Regions from separate parts of the Frankia sp. KB5 genome, predicted to be linked through region 1. Evidence: riboswitches for the same ligand, from Rfam matches in the RefSeq annotation. Region 1 holds a riboswitch; each other region holds the start of a gene.
What was found. A riboswitch is a leader RNA that binds a small molecule or an ion and turns the genes downstream of it on or off. The one in region 1 is predicted to bind cyclic di-AMP.

Region 1 (4,920 bases):
GTCGAGGAGATCCTGCACTCTGATGCCCGTACGGGCAACCTTGTCGCCGTAGGTGGGACCGATGCCGCGACCGGTGGTACCGATCCGCGCCTTGCCCAGGTAACGCTCGATGACCCGGTCCAGCGCCCGGTGATGGGGCATGATCAGATGGGCGTTCGCGCTGATCAGGAGCCGGGAGACGTCGATGCCGCGGGCGGTGAGCCCGTCCATCTCGGCCAGCAGCACGCCCGGGTCGATGACGACCCCGTTGCCGATCACGGGAACGCAGTCGGCCCGCAGCATGCCACTGGGAATCAGGTGGAGCGCGTAACTCTCCGCCCCGATGACCACGGTGTGGCCGGCGTTGTTGCCACCCTGGTACCGGACGACGTAATCGACGGCGCCGCCCAGGAGGTCGGTCGCCTTTCCTTTTCCCTCGTCGCCCCACTGGGCACCGATGAGGACAAGAGCAGGCACCGGGCGAGGTTACTAGGGATGGCGGGGTCGTGGGGCCGGCTGCGGCATCCTCGCTGGTCTCCACCACCGACGCGGCCTGATGAACTCACTGTCAGGTGAAGCCGAGCTCACTGGCAGCGACGGAATCGCTGTCGGCCAGGAACGTCCGGCAGCGGGTGGCCTCCTCGGCCTCCCCGATGGCCGCGGCCGCCCGACCGAGAGCGGCGAGCGAACGCAGGAACCCGCGGTTGGGTTCGTGTGACCAGGGGATCGGCCCGTTGCCCTTCCAGCCCGAGCGGCGCAGGGCGTCGAGGCCGCGGTGATAGCCCGTGCGGGCGTAGGCATAGGCCTCGACGGGTCGTCCGCCGGTGAGCGCGAGCTCGGCGAGCGCGGCCCAAGGCACGCTGAACGCGGGCAGCCGGGCGGCGACGGCATCCGGCGGATCACCGGCGACCAGCGCATCGGTCGCGGCCGCGTCGGAGGGCAGGAGCGTCGGCGGCGGACCGGAGAGCAGGTTGGGCTTTCCCGAGGTGGACGGCGTCGTCATGAGTGCATCCTGCCCGACGACCGGCCGCACACGTCATGGAGGTCACCCCGGACGCGCTTGCCCTGCGCGCACGGTGACCGGTCGGTCAGGCCCTGACGCTGACGTTCCACAGATTCTGGCCGACGACCCCGGGTTGACCGTCGCTCACCCGGGTGAGGTACGAGTACAGCGCGGCGATGCCCTGCGACTGCGGTCCGAACTTGCCGTCGACGGTGAGTACGAAGCCCTTCTGACGCATCCTGTCCTGCCAGACGAAGGCGTCCGGGCGAACGTCGTCGCTGAGGGACGCGTCGAGGACCGTGCCCCTGAACGAGCCGTCCCCCATCTCCCGGCGGGCCCGGTCCAGCGTCATGGGGGGTTCCACCGGGGTGATGGCCTGCTGGATGACGTCACCGGAGCCGCCCGGGACACTGGCCGGGCCGTTGTTGGTCAGGCCCATCTTGACCGAGCAGGACGGCCATGGCTGCCAGCCCCGCTGGTTGTAGAGCTTCGCGGCCGCCTCGTCCTGCGTGGCGGGCGATGCCTGGTACGGGCGGCCGGAGTACCCGAGCCCYTGCCAGGTCTGGTCGTCGAACTGGTAGGCACCGGAGAAGCCGTTGCCGGTGTTGACCGCGTAGTTGCCGCCGGACTCGCATTGGCGGAGCTTGGCGAAGTCGTCGGAGGTGGCCGCGCCCGCCGGAGCCGCGGTGACCGCGAGGCCGCTGCCGACGATGGRCGTGACCGCGCCGGTGGTGCGCAGGATGCGACCGGCGGGCGATGGGGCCTGCGGTGCTCGATGTCTGCCGCCACGACGCCCAGAGGGCATGTCAGTCCAATCCCGTCGCCTGCGGGGTGAGCTGTCGGGTGCGGGCTGGGATGGCCCGGCCGGAGGATCCGACCCCGGGTGGGAACCGCTCTCCACCATGGGCCGGGACGCACCGGCTTTACCCCAAGGACGCCGCTTGCGGCGCCCGAAATGTGGGTCCCCCACTCCTGCCCGCTGTGGTCGATGTTCGTTCCGGCCGCTCGTACGGGGGCAGGACTCGGCGTCCGTCCGGGCGGCCTCGCCGACGAGGCGAGTGAGCGGCACTCTAGCGAGAACCGCTCATGGAGCGCAAACCGGGGTGGTCCGGAGTAACCAGTGAGGATCGCGCGAATCGTGCCACTTCCATACAGGTTCCGCAGGTGGCTCGCTGGTCCTGCTGTTCCTCGTCGGCCTTGCCGAAGATCGGCTCTGCCGAAGATCGGCCCTGCCGGAGGCCGGTCAGGGTGCGGTCCTGGTGATGCTGGTGGTGGGTTGTACGGGCCGGCCCGTACGGGCCGTCAACCGGAGATCGTCCGGAGACAGGTCGGGCCAGCCCGTCGTCGAGGTGAGATCCCCTGACCGGTGTCGCCGGGGTGGGATGTCCGGTTCCCGCGGCGGTCGTCCCTCCGCCACGGGGGCGGAGCGAATGGATCAGCTGATGGAGCTGATGGGGCTGATGGGGAGGATCAGCGGAAGGTGGCCCGCCAGGTCYCCGGGCCYACGATGCCGTCGACGGCGAGTCCCTTGGCGGCCTGCAGGGCGCGGGCGACTGCGGCGGAGCGTGGTCCGTAGRGGCCGTCGATCGTGATCGGATAGCCCAGATGGTTGACGCGGGCCTGCCAGGCCCGCACGTCGTCACGTACCTGCCTGGCCAGTGCGGTCGTCAGGTTACGGGTGAATACGGGGGTGCTCATGGAGATGGGGCTGACCGTCAGCTCGCGGCGTTCCGTCGTGCGCGAGGCCTGGCCCGAGGAGCTCGACGAGCCGCCCGCGAGCTGGTCGGCGCCCATCCCGCGGCCACAGGCCGGCCACTGGCCGAAGCCGGACCGTCGGGCGAGCTTGAGCGCGGCCTCGTCCTGGACGGCCGGGGAAGCCTGGTGCGGCAGACCGCCGTAGCCGAGGCTGTGCCAAGTGCTGGCGGAGAACTGGTAAGCGCCGTAGTACGCGTTGCCGGTGTTGGTCGTGTAGTCACCGCCGGACTCGCACTGCCGCAGGCCCGTCCAGGTGGTGGCCGCATCGGCCGGCTGGCTGAGCGCGAAGGTYCCGCCCACCGCCGCCGCGAGTACTGGTGCGACCACGAGGGCCCGGGCCCGGCTGCGGGTACCGGCGCGGCATTGTCGGCCACTGATACGTGCGTCGGACATGTCTTGTGGTCCTTCCCCACGCCTGCGAGGTGAGCTGTCGGATTRGGGCTGGGAACTGCCCGGCCGTGCCAGGGATCCCTGGAGACGGAAGCCGCACCGGAAATACCTTTCCGGGTGGTCGTCGCACATGGCTTCACCCCGAGAYCATCGAATCCTTTCGATACTCGGAGATGGGTCCCCCGTTCCTGCCGCCCGGTTCGAGAAATCGTCGGCCAGGGGCAGGATTCGGCGTGCCGCCCGACGAATGCCCGACGTTGTTGCCGGGCACGGCGAAAACCATAACCACGCCGCCCGGCGAGTCGCCAAGCATTGAATYGGGTGCGTGAAAAAGAGCACACTCGGCGCGCCTGCTTGAGTAGGAACTGGCGGCCTGGTATCGCGCGTGCGCGCCCGCTCATCAACCTGGCGGTACGGCGTGCGGAGGCATTTGTGCTCGGCCGATCACCCTGTTTGCCGATGGTCGACGATGAGCGGAGAGTCCCACATCAGGCCAGATGCGTGACATGTCGACAAAGGCGTGACGGCCCTGCTACGAGATRGACGCGAGTGATCGGCCTGATACTACGCTTCGTCCATTGAAGCCTGTTTTTGTGAGAAAAACAACGGAAATCGGGCGGTAACTTGCGGCGTTGTGATTTTTGCACACGGCGGATTCAATCGGACACCGACTGTGAAAAGCGCCCGTCGGATCACCACAGTGGGCGAAGGGGTTCCCTGGGGGTGGGGCGGTAGGTGAACGGTTACCGAAGGTCCGGTGCGTGTCCGCTCATTTGGCCGAAACCTGCTGGTTGCCGGCGGGGGCGGCGTTACGCGAGGAGCGGGATGRCGCGCCCGCTAAACAGTGGTCCCCCAGCCGTCGGAGCGACCGGGGGACCGCGCGGGCCGGCATAGTACGGGAAATCGGCGGGTCGTGCATCGGACCGGGGCGGGTCGGATGTCCGCCGCGTGCCGGTCGTTCCGTCCGCCGGAAATGATGGAGAGGGTCGGACCGAGGGGTCCGGAGAATGTCCTCGGACGAGCGGCGGCGGTTGCTCGGTTGCCCGTTCGCGGCCGGCGGCTATCTGTCCGCTTGTCCGCCGGCCGGCGGACAAGCGGCCGGTATCCGACGAACCGATCCCGCCAGCCGGCGTGCGCTCCTGGGCCCGACTATGCCCGCCCGAGGCTGGTGCCGGCGGAACGGAGGTCCTCACACGCCTGGGCGACGCGGGCCGCCATGCTGRTCTCCGCGAGCTTTCCGTAGGTACGCGGGTCGTACGCCTTCTTCACGCCGACCTCACCGTCCACCTTGAGAACGCCGTCATAGTTTTTGAACACGTGGTCCACGATGGGGCGGGTGAATGCGTACTGGGTGTCCGTGTCCACGTTCATCTTGACCACCCCGTAGTCGAGGGTCTCGCGGATTTCGGTGAGAGCCGACCCGCTACCGCCGTGAAAGACGAGGTTGAACGGCTTCGCGCCGGCTGGCAGCCCGAGCTTCCTGGCGACGTACTCCTGTCCTTCGTGCAGAATCGTCGGGCGTAGCTTGACGTTTCCGGGCTTGTACACACCGTGCACGTTGCCGAAGGTGGCGGCGAGCAGGTAGCGCCCCTTCGCGCCGGTGCCGAGCACCTCGGCCGTCCGCCACATGTCCTCCGGCGTCGTGTAGAGCTTCTCGTCGATCGCGCCGACGACGCCGTCCTCCTCGCCGCCGACGACCCCGATCTCGACCTCGAGAACGATCTTCGCGGCGGCGGCGTCCGCGAGTAGTTCTTCGGCGATCTTGAGGTTCTCCTCGAGGGGGACCGCCGAGC
Region 2 (6,723 bases), on a different contig from region 1:
CCTGAGTAACAATATTGACCATGTTGACAGGTAGCCGTCGGATAGGCAAAATATGGTCATGTTCTCCTCGGTGGGTCGGATGACCCCCCTGGTCGTCCGTGGCCACATTGACTTCCTGCGAGCGGCCTCGTCCGGTTGTCCGACCCGGCCGCTTCACGTGCTTTACTAGCCTCCTCGGATTTCCCTCGCTCTCGGTGTTCTCCCTGGCGTTCTCCTGATTCACGGTCACTCGATAGGTCTGTCCGTAGATCGTCATCGCCTGCGTGGACGCCAGCCGCCTCGGTATCGATGTCCGGTCAGTACCGGGTACATCTCTGGACGGTTTCCGATCGGAGCATGCTGTGTCGTCCATGGTTTCGTCGTCATACTTTCATCCGCGCCCCCGTGGATATGTGGGGGGGCCGGGAACCCGTTACTGGCCCAGTGGTGATCCCACCCACTCGAGAAGAGCCAGTGTGGTCCTTCTTCCCGGTCGTGGAGAATCCGCCGAACATTTCGAGGGCCTAGCTTTCCGGCTCGCGCTCGACGGCTATCAGGTGACGTTTCTCGACCATGGGAGAGACACCGTCCTCGCCCTTGGTGAGGCGCGTGCCCCCGATGGTCCGTTCGTCCTGCTGGGTTCGGACAGCGGGGCCCTGCGGGCGTTGGTCGGCGCCGGTTCGCCAGCGGTCCGGCCGGATGCCCTCGTGTTGCTCGACCTRCCGCTGGTGTACCGGAAGATCGCGGGCGAGGATCCGGGACAACCGATCCCACGGTCGCTTCCCGACCTGCCGATCCTGTTGCTCCATGCCGAGCGCGACGAGGTCAGCCCGCTTGCGCTGGCGCGCATGATGACGCGGACCGCGCGCCGGGCCCGGCTGGCGTCGCTGCCCGGGGGGCATGGCGTGCTCGCCGGCCCCGGCCGGCGTGCGGTCGGCGCGCAYATCCTGCTGTTCCTCGAGAATCTCCGTGTCTCGCGGCTGGCCCCACGGCAACGGCAGCGGGACCGGTCGGTCGACTGATCTCGCCCGGTGCCGGGCGCGCCCGCGTGCCGGTCCGATCGGGGTGTGCCTTCGCGGGAGGCCCAACCGCTCAGCAGGTGTTTCCTCGGCGGGTGCCGGCGCGAATCACGCGAATCCGCGGGTCAGTCGTCCGTCCCGTACCGCATCGTCCGTTTTTCAACGGCGCAGGCTTCGAGCCGCAGGCTCGAAGCCTGCGCCGTTCGCGTTTGCGTACCCGTCCGCACGCCACCCGACCCCCGGGCCAGGCTTCCCGCTTGCCGTGGTTGCCGGGGTTGGGTTGCCGGACGGCCGGGCGGTCCCGGTGACTACCGGACCTCGTGGCCACCGGTCCCCGTCTCGACAGACCGGCCATATCGCCAAGATCCGGTCGTGACGGGTGATCTGCGTCGCTACCGGTAGCTGCTATTGATGTCCGAGAGTTGCGGCATCGCAGCGTTATGCACGCATCGTGACCAACATGCGCCCAGATTCGGCACAACTCGTACTTGTCACTACGGTCTGTAGTTCGCTACGGTTGCGGGGTATCAACAGCTCCGGGCCGACGCCGAGTTCTGTCCACGGTCCGCAGCTCCCTCCGAGAGATCTTGGGCAGAAGCGGGGGAACCACGTTCCTCCGGGTGGCTCGTTGCGGGCCACCCTTGGGGTTAAGCCGTTACGCGCACGCCGCGGAAACGGCCGGGCTTCCCGGCCCGAACCCGACAGCTAACCTCGCAGGCGTACGGGAAGGACTCGACGTTGCCTGTGTTTCAGGAACGCTCGGCTCCGGTCTTCTGGACCGTGACGCCGTTCGGCGCGACCCGCGGTGCGTCCCCGCCATACGGGGCGCCGTTCTCGCCCTGACGTCTTCGCGAGAACGTGCCATCCGGTCGGTGCCCGTACCGGCCGATCGCGCTGACGCGCCATACCACCAGCTCGGCTGAAAGCCACCCGGCCTCGTCGTCTGTGGTCGGCTGACCCCTGCCGTCCACCGGGCCCRCCAGGCCTGGAACGGAATGACCACGGCCGCCTGCCGTGCTGTTCAGCCCATCGACCCCGGGATCCCCAGGGCGCGTCGATCGGTCGTCCCCGGTCGTCCCCGGACGGCCTCTCGGCGCACCGGCAGACCGGCACTGGGTGCTGCCCTTCTCCAGCGCGGTCGTCTCCGCTCGCCCTCCTTCGAGCGGCATCCCTCCCCTCGATCACCCGTCTGTGTTCGACGACACCGAAATGAGATGTCAAAGAAATGGCCAAGGGAAAGCATCGGAAACGTTCCACCCGGACCCGGGGCGCCGTTGTCGCCGCCGTCGGTGTGATCGGCGCCGGCGCCGGCATGTTCGCCACCGCGAGCCCGGCCAGGGCCGCCACCACGGTCCCCGATGTGACGATCGCCAGCGCGGCCGCGAACGCGGGACTGCCCGGCTGCCGCGGCGTTCCGCTGGCCACCTGGGTCGCGGTGGCTCTTGCGGAGTCCGGCGGCAACCCCTACGCCCACGCCACCTACGGCGAGGACTCGCGCGGCCTGTGGCAGATCAACATGCGGGCCCACGCCGGCTGGGTGGGTAACCGCAACCTCTACGACCCGGCCGTCAACGCCTGGGCGGCGAAGAAGGTCTGTGAAGGCCAGGGCATCACCGCCTGGAGCGCCTACACCAACGGCCTGCACTACCGCTACCTGGCCCGGGGACAGGCGGCGGCGGCGGCCGTCTCGCGCGGCGTGCGGTTCACGAACATCTCCTACTCCTCGCTGRCTGCCCCGGTGCGTGCGGCCGTGGTGGCACCCGCGGCCCGCTACCCGTCGCTGGCCGTCGGCCTCGGGTTCCGCCTCGACGTCCACCAGATCCAGAAGAGGCTCGCCAGCCTTGGYTACCCGATCAGCGTGGATGGGAAGTTCGGGTACCAGACCAACCACATGGTCAAGGACTTCCAGCTGAAGCACGGTCTGGTGGTTGACGGGATCGTCGGACCGCAGACGCGGGCGAAGCTCGGGATCTGACTCTGATCGAGGCCCGCCGACCGGGCTCCGCTGCCGCCGGCCGGTGTTCCCGACCCGCCCGAGGGCGCTGCTCGATATCCGCACGCACCGGATGACTACCCGGGGTGAGGTGGGGGTATTCAGCCACCGGGCCAGCACCCGGCCGGGAGCACCGGGTCGGGAGACGGCATCGGCCCGGGCGGGACCAGCCGGCCCGCACGKGACCAGCCGGCCCGCACGGGAAAACCGAAACGGGGGCCCGATCGATGAGAGCCACGATGCTCGACGACTACCTACCTGAGGCGAGTCCGAACGCATCCTCCGTGACCGGGGCCGGTCTCCTGTTCGCGGTCCTGGGGCCGCTGGAGGTGCGGCGATCCTCGGGCGAGCAGGTCCGCATCGACCAGCGCAAGAAGCGCATACTGCTGCTGACCCTGCTGCTGCACGCCGGCCAGTGGGTGAGTGTGGACGGGATGCGGCTCGCGCTCTGGCAGGATGCCCCGCCGCGCTCCGCCGGGGGCAACATCAAGACTTATCTCTCGGAGCTGCGGCACACCCTCCGGCCGCCCCTGGACACGTCCGGAGCCGGGGGGAACGGCCCCGGGCRCATCGAGAGCCGGCCGGGGGAGTACCGCCTGGTCGTCRCGTCCGGTGAGATCGACGCTAAGCGGTTCGAATCGGCCGCCGAGCAGGGCCGCGCCGCCGTGCGCGCCGGCTCGCCGGAACGCGCCGCCGGGTTTTTCGAAGGCGCCCTCGCGCTGTGGCGGGGGGACGCCTTCGACGAGCTCCCGGCGGAGATCGCGGGCGCGGAGGTCCTCCGGCTGGAGGAGGCTCGCTGGGCGGTGTGCGAGGACCTGATCGACGCCCGCCTGGCCCTCGGCGAGTACGACCGGGTGCTGCCGACCCTGCGGGCGCTCACGGTCGAACATCCGACCCGGGAACGTCTCTGGGCCCAGCTGATCCTTGCGTTGGAACACACCGGCCGGCGGGCCGAGGCACTGGCCGAGTACCAGACGGTCTACCGGCGGCTGGTGACCGAACTCGGGATCGAGCCCGGTGTCGAACTGCGGCGTGCCCATCAGCATGTACTGAATCCGGACTCGTGGGTCACCTGATGCCACGGCCGTGCCGGCCGAGTCGTGCGCCGGAAGTCAGCTGAACCGCCAGTGAACCCGGCGGGGGAATTTCAACCATACGGGCTGGACCAGCCGGCCGGCGCCCGGGCCACGCGCGCGGCGCCGCCGTGTATCGCCACCGGGGCGCACGCCACCGGGGCGAGGGCGCGCGGAAACCGCTGAGGAGAAGACGATGAAGGCTATCTACCTCCCCCCGCGACTGGAAGATGCCGGCAGCTTCGCCGCAGTGACGAACGGCCGCTGGGGCTGGGGGCGTGACTACTCCTGGCGGCGTTTTGCGTGACGGCGGCCGGGGTGGCGGTGGTCCCGATTCCGTCCTGCTGGTTTCTGGTGCTGGCCGACCGTGATCCCGTCGTGCGTCCGCCGGGGGCTCGTCGCATGCTGCGGTATGCCTCCGGGCGGCCGTGGATCGTCGGCAACTGGCCGGACGATGCCATGGTCAGTGCCGTCGCCGGGCGCTCGCGGCTGGCCCTGATCGGGTGTGCCGCGACCAACGCGCGACAGCTCCTGCGGCTGCTTCTCTCGGCCCGTGACGTGCACGCTCTCGACCTCGCGCGCGCCGTGGCCGGCGACTACCACGTGATCGCCGAAATCGACAGCCACCGTCGCGTCCAGGGCAGCCCGACGGGAACCCGGCGGGTCTTCACCGCCCGGTTGGGCAGCCACCTGGTCGCCGCCGACCGCGCCGACGTGCTTGCCCGGCTCACGGGCGCCCCGCTGAACCGGACGGCGCTGGCTTTGTCGCTGCTCGACCCGTCACCGCCCCATCCGCTCGATGACCTGGTGCTCTGGGAGTCGATCGACGCGCTGCCCCCGGATCACTACCTTCTCGTCGGCCCTGACGAGAAGGCCACCGTCCTGCGGTGGTGGCGTCGACCGGCACCGGTGCGGTCCCGCACGGAGGGGGCGCCGACCCTGCGGGCGGCTCTCGCCGAGGCCGTGGCGGCGCGGGTCGCCGGCGGCGGGACAGTGAGCTGTGATCTGTCGGGCGGACTGAGCTCCACCTCGGTGTGCTGCCTGGCCGCGCGCGGCCCCGCCGACGTGGTCGCGCTCACCGGGATCGCCCCCGATCCCGGTGACGACGACGCCGCGCGGGCCGCGGCCACGCTCCCTGGCGTCACGCGCGAGATCCTGCCCGCCGCCGGGCTTCCCCTCGTTTACGACGGCATCGCCGACGCCGACGAACCGCTCGACCGGCCGTTCGTCGGCATCGGCGACCGGGCGAAGCTGCGCGCGGGTCTTGACCGGGTCGCGCTGTACGGGCCGCGGGTGCACCTCACCGGGTTCGGTGGTGACGAGGTCGCCTACGGCTGTCCCGCCTACCTCCCCCGGTTGTTGCGCCGCCGGCCCCGGCGGGCGCTGCACGACCTGCGCGGACACCGAGCGCAGGAGGGCTGGCCGTGGATGGCGTGCCTGCGAATGATGCGCCCGCGCGGCTACCGGGACTGCCTCGCCGACATGGCCGATGCGCTCGACCAGGCCCGCCGTGCCACGGTCGGCCACGCGCGCCGTCCGGCCGGTTCCGGCCGATCCCACCCGGGCGTCCTGGCCTCGCTCGACTGGGCCTTTCCGCCTGTGGTCCCGGGTTGGCTCACGCCGACGGCCCTCGACTTGCTGGCCGGAGCGTTCGCGGAGGCCGTCCGGCGCGCCCGGCCGCTGGCCGAGACCCGGGACGGCCACGCCGATCTCTTCGCCATCCGCGCTGGCGCGGCGGTGTTCCGGTTGTTCGACCAGCTCGCCGATCCGGTCGGCCCGCCGCTCGCCGCACCCTTCCTCGACGAGCGGGTGGTCCGGGCGGTGCTGGCGGTGCGGCCCGAAGAGCGCACCGGTCCGTGGGAGTACAAACCGCTACTGCAGGAGGCCATGCGCCGGCTGGTGCCGCAGGAATGCCTGCGCCGCGAGACCAAGGCGGATACCGCCGCCGAGGAGGATCAGGGCCTGCGCACCAGCCAGGACGTCCTGGTGAAGCTGTGCGATGACAGCCCGTTGGCCGATCTCGGCCTGATCGAGTCGGACGCGCTGCGCCAGGCGTGCCGATCTTCGTCCGTACCTGGTCATCGCCACCAGGCGCTGCGACCGACGTTCGCGGCGGACGCGTGGCTGCGGGTGCTCGCGAGCCGGCGGGGCCCTGACTGAGCTACCGGAGGAGTGAGTGATCATGGTGACGCTGCGGCCTGACGTGGTGCGGGCGCCGACCCAGTACGGAGCGGTGCTCCTCCATATCGACAACGGCCGATACTGGACCCTCAACCCCTCGGGTGACCTGGTGCTGCGGATCCTGCTCGACGGCGGTGACACGGCAGCCGCCGTCCGCGGGCTGTGTGAGACCAGCGAGGTTGACCCGGAGACGGCGCGCCGCGACGTGGAGGGTCTGCTCGCCCAACTCGCGGACGTGGGCCTCATCGAGGCCGAGCCCGAGTCCCGATGGTCACCCGAGACCGAGGCGGTCTGCGATCCCCGGACGCGGGCCCGGTGACCGCGCCGATGGTGGTCGAGCGGCCGGAGGCGAAACCGTCCCTCGCTCGTCGGCTCGGCGCGCTGGTCGCCGTGGGGATCGCGCGGGTGCTCGCGACCCAGTCGCCGGCCCGCATCTGCCGGGTGCTCACGGGGGTGGGCGCGGGCGCCCGCCCGGCCG
Region 3 (4,494 bases), on a different contig from region 1:
CATCTCCGGTGGAAGGGCTCAGCCAGAGCAGGGTCAGCCGGATCATGCAGGGCGAGGACCACATCGCCCGGCTCTCCCTGATCGAACGCATCACCGACGCGCTGCGCATCCCGGGCAGTTATTTCCACCTGGCCGCACGGCCGTGGGAGGCGGCACGGGACGTGCGCGAGCCGCCCGGGCCGCCAACGGTTCCGGCCGGATCCGGCCCGACGCCGGTAGCCCACGTCGCGACCCCCTCCGTCGACCCGGCCCCGGCCCCCGGCCCCGTCGTCGCCGAGAGCCCGGGCCGGCTCCCCCCCGGACCGGGGGGCCTGGTCGTCGAGGAGGACCGGGCCGAACTCCGCTACGACGACAGCATGTACGTCGCCCACCAGCGAAGACGTCTTCTCAACGCCGGCAGCGAACCGGTAACCCGGTATCTGATGCGGATATCGGTCGACCGGTTCCCGGGAGATCCGGAACGCTCCGCGCGGTTGTACCGATCCGATCCGCTGCGCTGGGAGGACCTCCAGCTCAGCGCGCACTGTGGCGGCGAGCAGATGGCCTGGCAGGTCAAGACCGACTGGGACGCGCTCAAGGAGGTCTGGCTGCTCTTCGAGAACAGCCGAGGACGATTTCCGCTCTATCCCGGCGAATCGGCGTGGATCAACTACAGCTACCAGGTAAGCAGGGAGAAGTGGGGGCCGTGGTTCCAGCGTGCCGTGCGGGTACCGACGAGTTTCCTCTCGGTGCGGCTGGACTTTCCGGCCGAGCTGGATCCCGTGGTCTGGGGCATGGAGACGTCGATGACCGCCGATGCCTTCCCGTTGCGGACCGCAGTCGCCCGCACCGACTCCGGCGACCGGCGGATCTTCACCTGGTYGACCACCGAGCCGCCGCTGCACGCCCGCTACCGRCTGGAATGGAACTTCCGGGCCACCGTGCCGGAACGTGATCCGGCCACGGAGACCGGAACACGTCCCAGCGATCAGATGGCGGCCGTCGGCATCGTGCAGGAGGGTGAGGCGATCCTGCGGCAGCCGGCCCGCCCGTTCGCTCTGCCCAACGAGGCCGAAGACGCGCGCCGGGTCRTCGCCGAACTGTCCTCCGCCCTCGAACGGGTGTCCGCCCTGCACACCTTCGGCAAGGGCCTGGGCATCGCCGCGCCGCAGGTCGGCATCAACCGCGCCGCGGCGATCGTGCGTACCGCGGGCGGCGACACGCTCACGCTGCTCAACCCCAGCGTCATCGAGACCTCCCGAGAGACCGACGAGCAGTACGAGGGCTGCCTGAGCTTCTTCGACGTCCGTGGCCTCGTCCCCCGGCCGCTGGAGCTGCACGTCGAACACACCGATATCGATGGCAACCGGCACATCACCGTCTATCGGCAGGGGCTGGCGCGGCTCGTCGCTCACGAGATCGATCACCTGCACGGTCAGCTCTACACGGATCGGATGCGGGCCGGAACCACACCGATCCCGGTGGAGCAGTACCGGGGTACCGGCTCGGCCTGGTCCTACAACCGCTGACCAACCCGAACGCACCCGCCCCGCGGGCGGCACGTCGGCACGTCGGCATGCCGACGTGCCCACGTGCCGACGGCGCAGCGCCGGGACCGGGTGTCCGACACGGACTGTTAGATCCGACATATGACATGGTTCCCTCGTGCCGTATAGTCCGGAAAGCAGGCGATAGGTGCGGGTCCGCCGGAACGTCGACACAGATTTTTTCGGAACCTGGTTAGAGACTGCCGGCAGCGGGTAGTGGAGGCTCGATCGCCACGCGGCGGAACAGATTCCCCACGCATCGCKTATTGTTTACCGTCAGCGTGACGACCCAGCCACGAACTGGGGATTTTCAGCCCACTGAACAACCTCTAGGATCGGGCGCGMACGCGGGCGCGAAACACCATTAAAAAGATCGGGACAAGTAAGTGGGGTGCACTGTGTGCATCCTCACGTACTCTTGTTTTTCCCGGGTCACTCTCAGCTATGTTCGTTGCCGTGCCGTCACCTGATGGCATGCGTCGGGCGGCACGCCGAATCCTGCCCCCGCTCGACGAGAATCAAACCTTTGGCAGGAGCGGGGGAACCAATTCCGGGCGCCGATAAAAGACGTCCTCGGGGTGAAGCCGCGATGCGCGGCCGGRCATTCCCAGCCCGAACCCGACAGCTCACCTCGCAGGCGTGGGGAAGGGCAACTCAATGTCCAACGCTCGTTCGCTCGCTCGTGGTCTCAACCGCATCAGGCTCGGTTCCCGGGCCTTGATCGCCGCCACCACTCTCGCGGCCTCGATCGGCGGTGGCCTCGCGCTGTCCCAACCGGCCAGCGCGTCGACGAACGCCGACCACTTCCTCTCCAAGGTGATCCCTTGTGAGTCCGGGGGGAACCCCCGCGCGGTCAACTCCATCGGCGCCGGCGGGTTGTTCCAGTTTCTGCCCAGCACCTGGCACGGGGTCGGCGGCAAGGGTCTGCCGCAGCACGCCAGCGTCGCCGAGCAGTGGCAGCGCGCCCGCATCCTGTACGCCCAGCAGGGGACGAGCCCCTGGTACGCCTCGAAGCCGTGCTGGGGTCACAAGATCTGAGCTGCCCGACTTCCCGCGCCAGCCTTCACCGTCCGCGCCCGGCCGGTACTGATCGGCGCGCGGTCAGCAGCCCCGTGTCCCGTCCGGGACACGGGGCTGCGCGCTACGTTTCCCGGTCACGGTTTCCCGGTCACGGCGACGTCGGCCAGCTCAACTTCCGCGGCCCCGCCCGGCGGAGACCCGGCGGACCCACCGATCGGCCGGCTCAGCCGATCCGACGGCGGCGGGCGATCTCGGCCAGCGTGATCCCGGCGGCCACCCCCGCGTTGAGGGACTCCACCGCACCCGCCATGGGGATCCGGACCCTCACGTCGCAGCGCTGCTCGACCAGCCTGGACAACCCGCGTCCCTCGGAACCGATCACCAGGACGAGGGGGTCGGTCGCCATCGTGAGCTCGTCGATGCTCACTTCACTGTCCGCGGCCAGACCGACAACGAACTGGCCGCCCGCCGCGTAGGAGACGAGCGTGCGGGCGAGGTTGGTGGCGCGCGCCACCGGCAGCCGGGCGGCAGCCCCCGCCGAGGTCTTCCAGGCCGCGGCGGTCACGCCGGCGGCCCTACGCTCCGGAACGACGACGCCGTGGGCACCGAAGGCGGCGGCCGAGCGCACCACGGCCCCGAGGTTGCGAGGATCGGTGACCCCGTCCAACGCCACCAGCAGACCCGGAGGGGACGAGCGCGCGCGGGCGAGGAGATCATCCGGATGGGCATACCGGAACGGCGGTACCACGAGGGCGAGACCCTGATGCGGAGCGGTGCCACACATCCGGTCGAGATCCGTGCGGCCGACGTCGGCCACGGCGATCCCGGCCCGCCCGGCGAGCCGGCGGGCGTCGGCGAGCCGCTCGTCGAAGTCCAGCCCGCCGGCGATGAAAAGGGTCGACGACGGTACCCCGGCCCGCAGCGCCTCGACCACCGCGTTGCGCCCGACCACCAGCTCGTCGCCCTCGGTCCRCCGTGGGCGCCCGGCCCCCGCGGAACCCCCCACGGCGCTCGGCCCGGTGGTGGCCGCAGCTGCGACGGCGCGGCCACCATCCCCGCGCCGGCCGGCGGCCGCTCGACCCCGCTCGGCTCCGGCCGAGGCGGAACGGGCCGCCGCAGCCGCCGCCGCACGACGCTGGGCGGGATGGCCGGGGCGCAGCTGCGCGGGCGGAGTGGCCCCACGGCCCTCCAGCGCCTTGCGGCCGTGACCGCCRCTGCCCGTGGAGGCCCCCTTGCGGTGGGAACCGGCCTTGGCGGCCCGACCGCCCTGACCGCCGCGGGCGATCCCGCTGTCCCGGCGAGCGGCGCCGGCCATCAGGACCACCGACCAGTACACGCCCGGGGAATGACCATGTGACCACGGTATACGGCGGACGACACCGGCGTGTCGGGGCGCGCTCGGCGAGAGCTCGGCGGGAACTCGGCGGAGGAGCTCTGCCATGGGCATACCTCGACATGGCCGTTTCCGGGGACCCGGCGCCCTATCCTGAGGGCCGGCAGGCCCACGGCCCGACCTGATGTGGTCCGGCCGCTCCTCACCGGCGTCAGGAGGGTCAGGTGCGCATCGTTCTTCCACCCGCCGCCGGGTGGTCGCGGGCCGAAGACCGCTGGTGCCCCATGGCGAAGGCGGGGAGCCACCTGATCAACATCGACGATCTCGATGCCAGTCTCACCATGCTCGGCGGAGTGGAGGCCTACGGTACCGCGCTCGTCACGGCTGCCGGGCCGCGCGGCACGCCGTCGCGGGCGTTCGGCGGGTGTGCTCCCCGACCTGGCGGTGTCACCGCCGCGGCGGTGACATTCCTGGAGAATGCCCGGCATAGAACGTTGAGCGCCACCTCCCGGCCCGGCGGCCCAGGCGGACCCGGGGAGACGACGTGACGACGCGAGCGGAGGTGCGGGTCATGAGCGGCGGCCGCGTGACCACGCCGATCGGCAGGCCCGGGGT

Region 2: linked by a shared signal. The riboswitch ahead of KBI5_RS11055 (peptidoglycan-binding protein) and the one ahead of KBI5_RS09930 (transglycosylase family protein) in region 1 are both predicted to bind cyclic di-AMP.
Region 3: linked by a shared signal. The riboswitch ahead of KBI5_RS14915 (transglycosylase family protein) and the one ahead of KBI5_RS09930 (transglycosylase family protein) in region 1 are both predicted to bind cyclic di-AMP.

What each region holds. Positions count from the first base shown of each region.
Region 1 covers NZ_MRUJ01000085.1:10,655-15,574, forward strand. Annotated here, with positions in the region: gene KBI5_RS09915 (adenylosuccinate synthase) at 1-456, opposite strand, end outside; gene KBI5_RS09920 (DUF3151 domain-containing protein) at 548-982, opposite strand; gene KBI5_RS09925 (transglycosylase family protein) at 1,068-1,787, opposite strand; cyclic di-AMP (ydaO/yuaA leader) riboswitch at 1,790-1,980, opposite strand; gene KBI5_RS09930 (transglycosylase family protein) at 2,453-3,130, opposite strand; cyclic di-AMP (ydaO/yuaA leader) riboswitch at 3,137-3,371, opposite strand; gene fbaA (class II fructose-bisphosphate aldolase) at 4,277-4,920, opposite strand, start outside.
Region 2 covers NZ_MRUJ01000098.1:33,299-40,021, reverse strand. Annotated here, with positions in the region: gene KBI5_RS11065 (alpha/beta hydrolase) at 456-1,001, shown strand; cyclic di-AMP (ydaO/yuaA leader) riboswitch at 1,534-1,732, shown strand; gene KBI5_RS11055 (peptidoglycan-binding protein) at 2,224-2,973, shown strand; gene KBI5_RS11050 (AfsR/SARP family transcriptional regulator) at 3,231-4,067, shown strand; gene KBI5_RS27785 (lasso RiPP family leader peptide-containing protein) at 4,261-4,371, shown strand; gene KBI5_RS11045 (asparagine synthase-related protein) at 4,368-6,224, shown strand; gene KBI5_RS11040 (lasso peptide biosynthesis PqqD family chaperone) at 6,247-6,564, shown strand; gene KBI5_RS11035 (lasso peptide biosynthesis B2 protein) at 6,561-6,723, shown strand, end outside.
Region 3 covers NZ_MRUJ01000143.1:7,695-12,188, reverse strand. Annotated here, with positions in the region: gene KBI5_RS14920 (peptide deformylase) at 1-1,508, shown strand, start outside; cyclic di-AMP (ydaO/yuaA leader) riboswitch at 2,006-2,181, shown strand; gene KBI5_RS14915 (transglycosylase family protein) at 2,184-2,564, shown strand; gene rlmB (23S rRNA (guanosine(2251)-2'-O)-methyltransferase RlmB) at 2,770-3,861, opposite strand; gene KBI5_RS14905 (hypothetical protein) at 4,104-4,427, shown strand.